Linked DNA regions of Prosthecobacter sp.. The protein of the gene in region 2 binds, or shares a complex with, the protein of the main gene of each other region. Links are inferred from orthologs where the notes say so. Each region holds a gene or a part of one and is shown on either strand. Other genes may lie near its edges. The genes, in order: dnaN and dnaX.

Region 1 (3,301 bases), on a different replicon or contig from region 2:
TTGGGCCTACGCCAAGCAGGCGGATGACCTTGCCAAAGCCAGCGGCAACAAGGCGGATATTGATGTGACTGCAAACGTGATCGCCCAGCTCGAAGCCAAAATGTCTGATGCTGACAAGGCCGAGTCGAAAAAAATCTATGAGAAACTGCCGAAGCCTCAGGCGGGTGCACCTGCGCCTGCAGCTCCGGCTCCTGAAGCCGCTCCCACCAAAGGTGGTGCTTCAAAGAAGAAATAAGCGCTTGTCAAAACAGACGCCTTTGCTAGTCTCCGGCTCCCCAAATCCAAGGGGAGCCGGTTTTATTTCCGGGGCATTAGCTCAGTTGGTAGAGCGCCTGCATGGCATGCAGGAGGTCAGCGGTTCGAACCCGCTATGCTCCACCAAACCTCGCACAGGATCACCGCCATGAAGCCACTGCTGATCCTTTTTATGGCGGCCGCCATCATTCTGCCGCCGGATTCCGCCGCGCGCGAAGTGCAAAGTCACGGCCTGCTGTTTGAGCAATGGCTGCGCGACACCTTCTTTGGCGGCTATCAGCCAAAGAATTACACGCAAAAATGGGACATCCCCGCCGAGGCCAATCCTGATCACGGTCGCATTCCCGTGAACCCCAAAGCTGCCAAGCATGGCACGCCCATTGGCCTGGGAGATGCATTGCGGCAGTTTGAGATCGACGAGGCTTTTCTGCTCATCGTTGGATTCTGGGAGCAGGAGACACCTGCGGAAAAGCGTTGGACGAACGTGCAGACGGTGACGGTGACGCCTGAAGTCTGGGCCAGGCTATGGCACCCGGTCACCAAGGCGGCCCTCGAAAACCTGAACGCCGTCATCAAGGACAAAACACTCAGTCTTGAAGAAGCCCGCACGCGTGCCCAGGCGATCAAGTCACAAGCACCCTTTGCCGAAGCTGTCATTCAGGTGAATCCGAAGATTGATGGCAGCCAGCGCCGCCTGCAATGCAGCCTGCGTTTTGACGATTTCTTCAACCATCTGGCCCCGGCGGCATCACCTGTTCCGCAGACCAAACCTCAGGTTTTTGGCGTTTCCGTCCCGGCCCGATTTGAGTCCTCACCACGAAAACTGAGTCCGCCCTGAATATGAAGGAATTCAGATTGCAGTTAGACACCCGGATTTTTCCGCTCAATATCCTTGCCGTTTCATCGGGGTTTGTTAACAAATCGCCCCAAAGCAGGCATTTTATATGAAGTTCACCATCAGCAAGGAATCCTTCCTGGGAGCCATCAACCAGGTTCAGCACGTGGTCAGTTCGCGCACCACACTCGCCATTCTCTCCAATGTCCTGCTCAAGGCGAAGGATGGCATGCTCGAACTCACCACCACCGATCTCGATGTCGGTGTGACCTGTTCAGTGCCTGCCGAGGTCGATGAGCCCGGCGCCACCACCCTCCCGGCACGCCGGCTGGCCACCATCATCCGCGAACTCCCGTCGGAGGAAATTGAAGTGAAGGTCGATGAGAAAAACGTCGCCTCCATCCGCAGCGGTCCCAGCTATTTCAAAGTGCTCGGCCTTACCAGCGAGGAATTCCCCGCGTTGCCCCGCTTCGATGATGCGCGTGAGTTCCGCATCGAGCAGCAGGTGCTGCGCGATTGCCTGCGCAAGACCAGTTACGCCATTTCCACTGACGAAACGCGCTACGTGCTCAACGGCATCCTGTTCTCCTTCAAGGACAACGCCCTCACGATGGTCGCCACTGATGGCCGCCGCCTCGCGATGGTCGAGCAGGAGCTGGAGTTCCCGCAGAGCCAGGAAATCGATATCATCGTGCCCACCAAGGCCGTGAACGAGCTTTCCCGCCTGCTGGGCGACTCTGGCGAAGTGGCCATTCGTGTCACCGGTTCTCAGGTCGGTTTCGATCTCGGCGACAGCCTGCTCGTCAGCAAGCTCATCGACGGCAACTACCCGAACTACCGTCAGGTCATCCCCGGCGAATCGAAGGAGCGCATCCCGCTGGAGCGCGAGGCTTTCCTCCGGGCCATTTCACGTGTGTCATTGCTCGTCACGGAAAAATCCAATTCGATCAAATTCATCTTCACGCCCGGCAGCGTCGAAATCGTTGCTTCCTCGCCTGATGTGGGTGAGGCGCGTGAAACGCTGGCCATCAATTACAAGGGCGCGTCGATCACCATCGCCTTCAATCCGGAGTTTGCGATGGCTCCGCTGCGAAACCTGAGTGCCGACGAGGTTCATCTGCATCTCATTGATGAAATCAGCCCCGGCGTGCTGCGCAGCGGCACGAACTTCCTCTATGTGCTGATGCCCATGCGTGTGAACGCCTGATCCCGCCATTTTTCCCCAACCTGAACACGCCATGAAACGTCACCTGCAAGCCTTCTTGCTGTTAGCGATCGCCTCCAGTTTGACCGCATGCTACGGTCCCACACCTCCTCCGCCAAGAGGCCCGCGTGGTCGTTCGCTTGATGTGCCGCCTCGTTATGGCGTGCCACCAGAGCAGACCCAGTACTTCGAAGGGGTGAACATGGCGGATCCCAATGCTGCGGCAGTGCAGCCACCGAATCCCAATGCTCCAGTGACGGGTGACAACGTCACACCTCCACCAACGACTGGTGCAACCACAGCCCCGCCTCCGGTGACGGTCACACCTCCTGGCAACACTCCGCCCACCAATCCGACTCCGCCTCCTGCTCCCGCCGAGATTCCCTTTGCTACCCGCATTACGGGCAAGCCCGGCTTTGTGAAAAGCCCGTTTGATCCAAATGGTCAGGCCATTGATGTGCGCGACTTCCAGTCCGGCCAGAAGGCTCGCTGCCCATACACCGGCAAAATCTTCCGCGTGCCTTGATCCCCGGCCCGGTCGCCAGGGATCGTCCAGTCAAATCGAGCGCGGCGTGAGGAAGCCTTGATTTCTGTTGGCCGACCCCGTTCGTGCCGTGGAATGCCTTCCCCTTCTTCGCTTCGTGTCCATCGAACGTTCCATCGCCATCTTCAGCCCCGGTTTGCTTGGCGGATCGCTGGTCAAAACAATCCAGCAGCGCATGCCAGGCATGGAAATCCGCGTCTGGGCACGCCGTGAGGACGCCGTGCAGGAGGTCAGGCGGGAGCTGCCCGCCGTCACTGCCTCCACCGACATTGCCGAAACCATTCGAGACGCTTCTCTGGCCGTGCTGTGCATGCCGATCCAGCACATGCCGGACATCGCACGCCAGATCGCCTCATGCGACCTGGCGGATGATTTGATCGTGACCGACGTGGGCAGTGTGAAAGGCAGCGTTGTGACTGCGCTGGAGCCGGTCTTTGCGGGAACCAAGGCCGCCTTCCTCGGC
Region 2 (3,183 bases):
GAAACAGCACGACGATGACCACCAGCCGCTTCTTTTCGATGGTGTCGAGTCCGGCAAACAGGAACGCCCACAGAAAATACAACACCGCCACACCACCGATGAACCACGCCGTGCTCTTGGCGAGCGCAAGCACGTCGATTTGAATCACCCCGGTCACACACAGAACGACCACCGTGATCACCGCCACGAGTGACAGCCATAGCAAAATCCATTCACGCTTCACGTTCTGCCCCGCATGCTCGACGCGCTCGCCGATCTGCATCACATGCCTGCTCGTGGCTTTGAACTGCACCAGCCCGAGAAACATTCCCACCGCCGCCGCTGAAAAACCCCAGCGCCAGCCGACTCCTTCGCCCAGCCAGCCGCAGAGCATCTGGCCGAGAAACGCGCCGAGATTGATGCCCATGTAGAACAACGTGAAGCCCGCATCACGACGTGCGCCGCCTTCAGGATAAAGCTGGCCCACCAGCGCGCTCATGTTCGATTTCAGAAGTCCTGAACCGAACGCCACCAGGATCAAACCGATGAAGAATGCCTCGGTGCGATGAATGCCCAGCACCAGATGGCCGCAGGCAATGATGACGCCTCCCCACCACACCGCCGATTTAGCCCCAAGAAGCCGGTCCCCCACCCAGCCACCCGGCAAGGCAGTCATGTACACCAGCGCCGTGTAAAGTCCGTAGATCGCGGCGGCCATCTCATCCGTCAACCCCATGCCGCCACGTTGCACTTCGGCCACCATGTAAAGCACCAGCAACGCCCGCATGCCGTAGTAACTGAAGCGTTCCCACATTTCCGTGAAGAACAGCGTGTAGATGCCGCGGGGATGGCCGGTGGGTTCAGAAGTCATGGCGTGAGGAGTCCGCCATCCAAGACGGCATTCCTCAAAACGCCAATGGTTCCTCAGCCTGCGGGCACCAGCTTCGCCTTGAACTTCACCATCGCGCTTTGAATCAGCGGATCGTTGTAAAAGTCATCGCTGGCCTTGGCGGGCGCAGGTTCTACCGCTGCGGCAGGTTTCTTTGCTTCCTCTTTCGGCGCGGGTTTGGCCTCCGCCTTCGGTGTGGACGCAGGTTTGGCAGCGGGCGGTGGATCATCCATCAATCCCAGGCCGATCTCGGAAAACGCAGGCGGCTTCAAGCTCGCATCCAGCACGAATTCGAACTTCATCGGCTTGCCGAGAAGTTCCTGGGCCATAGATTCGAGAAAACTCACCTGCGCAGGCCGCAGCAGGCTGTCGCGGGCAAAACTCTCCGTCGGCGGAAAGCCCACCTTGATCGTGTTACGCGTGATGCCGAGCATCGTGCCGGCCTGCAACCATGAAACCGCCAATGGGCGCCGTTCCTGCACCTGTGTGACCAATTGCGGCCAAAAATCCGTCTCGCTCACCGCTTCTTTTGCTTCCACTGGCTCAGGCATCACCGGTTCTGGCTCTTCCACCTTGGCGGCTACCGGCGCAGGCTGTTCCTCACGCACGACGGCGGCTTGCGGCTTGACCGGTTCGACGGCTTTCACAGGATCTGGCGCACGGCTCACCTGCACCGTCGGCTGCGTCCTCGGTGCCTGCTTCGGCAGACCTGCACCACTGCCGCCATCCAGCGCATCAATCACATCGCTGATCGAAACTTCATTGAGGCTCTGCACCGCCTGGATCACACCGAGTTCAAAATGCAGCCGCTTGTTGCTGGCCCAGCGCATGCGTGAGTCCACTTCCGCGAGACCATCAACGATGCGCAGCAGTTGCTCCGTGTTGGCCATGCCAGCCTGTGCGATGACTTCCTCAATCACCTCCGGGCTCAAATCTTCCGCCGCAGCCTCAGGATCGGCCTGCTGCACCAACAGCGTGCGGAAATGCTGGATCAGATCTCCCAGGAAACGCCCCAGCTCTTTGCCTGCCTCGTTCTGCTCATAGACAGCCCGCAACGCGCCCACGGTGTCGCTTTCGAGGATGTGCCGCGCCAGTTGCGCGACCGCTTCGCCGGAAGTGAAGCCAAACACGTCCAGCACGTCCTGCTCGGTGATGTGTTCGCCACAGAATGCCACCAACTGGTCCAGCATCGACTGCGCATCGCGCATCCCGCCTTCCGCTCCTTTGCCAATCGCATATGCGGCCTTCTCATCCAGATTCACCTTTTCCAGCTTCGCGATGTGCAGCAGATGCTTCGCGATCACTGCATTTGGAATGCGGCGCAGGTCAAAACGCTGACAGCGGCTGATGATCGTCGGCAGGATCTTGTTCGGCTCCGTTGTGGCAAAGATGAACTTCACGTGCGGCGGCGGCTCTTCCAGCGTCTTGAGCAGCGCGTTGAAGGCCCCGGTCGTCAGCATGTGTACCTCGTCGATGTAGTAGATTTTGTACCGGCAACGCGAGGGGGCATACTTCACGTTGTCCCGCAGTTCGCGCACCTGCTCCACACCATTGTTGCTCGCACCGTCGATCTCCAGCACGTCCATGCAGCGCCCTTCGGCGATTTCGACGCACAGCTCGTCATTCGGATCAAAATCAATGCTCGGCCCCTCCTTGCAGCACAGCGCCTTGGCGAAAATACGTGCCGTCGAGGTCTTTCCCGTACCACGCGGCCCGACAAACAGATAAGCATGCGCCAGCCGCTGCTGGGCGATGGCATTCCTCAATGTTCTCACGACATGGTCCTGTCCGAGCACATCTTCGAAAGTCTGGGGGCGGTATTTCCGGGCAAAAACTTGGTAACTCACGAGGTCAGGCTAGCGAACGTGCCCACCTGAGCAAGAGCTTCCACCGCATTCACAGCAACTTTGAACGAGCAGGGTGACGAAACTAATCCTCGCGCCATTTCAATGCGACACGCTCCACGGCATTTCTGTGGACCCCTTGTAGCCGTTGCCGTTGAAGCTGCCGCGGAAAGTCCACTCCCCTTCCATGCTGTGAGTCTGTGTCTTTTTGTCCGCCGTAGCAGTAGCTGTGATCCTGCCTTTAGCCTGCATTTCAATGGCACCCGAGGCAAGGTCCATCTTGCCAGTGACGGTGGCCGCAAAGTGGCGGGTGGTGCTTACAGTGCCCAAGTTCTGTGAAGTGCTCTGCGAGAAACTGCCGGTCACGCGCCCGCCTTTGATGGTGATTCTCAGCGAGGCGCCCGTCTTGTCCGGCATCGTGACACGACCGGCGAAGGTTCCTTCCATGGATGTAAACTCCTTGATGACCTC

The links.
Region 1: the proteins of dnaX (region 2) and dnaN are in contact, whole or in part, in a cryo-EM structure (PDB 8GIZ), measured with the Escherichia coli proteins. The link is inferred for Prosthecobacter sp. from one-to-one orthologs.

Annotation. Positions count from the first base shown.
Region 1 is NZ_JAXMIH010000008.1:673,570-676,870, forward strand. What follows is about bases 267-3,248. They hold dnaN (DNA polymerase III subunit beta), read left to right. Parts: upstream 267-1,199; coding sequence 1,200-2,297; downstream 2,298-3,248. Other genes in these bases: U1A53_RS11150 (hypothetical protein), read left to right, coding at 404-1,093; U1A53_RS11160 (hypothetical protein), read left to right, coding at 2,329-2,820; U1A53_RS11165 (prephenate dehydrogenase/arogenate dehydrogenase family protein), read left to right, coding at 2,936-3,248. Outside these bases: U1A53_RS11140 (hypothetical protein), read left to right, coding at 1-235; more of U1A53_RS11165, read left to right, coding at 3,249-3,301. UniProt on the Escherichia coli protein: Confers DNA tethering and processivity to DNA polymerases and other proteins. Acts as a clamp, forming a ring around DNA (a reaction catalyzed by the clamp-loading complex) which diffuses in an ATP-independent manner freely and bidirectionally along dsDNA.
Region 2 is NZ_JAXMIH010000015.1:157,620-160,802, reverse strand. The notes cover bases 310-3,173. They hold dnaX (DNA polymerase III subunit gamma/tau), read right to left. Parts: upstream 2,716-3,173; coding sequence 904-2,715; downstream 310-903. Other genes in these bases: U1A53_RS18080 (hypothetical protein), read right to left, coding at 2,815-3,173; U1A53_RS18090 (peptide MFS transporter), read right to left, coding at 310-850. Outside these bases: more of U1A53_RS18090, read right to left, coding at 1-309; more of U1A53_RS18080, read right to left, coding at 3,174-3,183. UniProt on the Escherichia coli protein: Part of the beta sliding clamp loading complex, which hydrolyzes ATP to load the beta clamp onto primed DNA to form the DNA replication pre-initiation complex.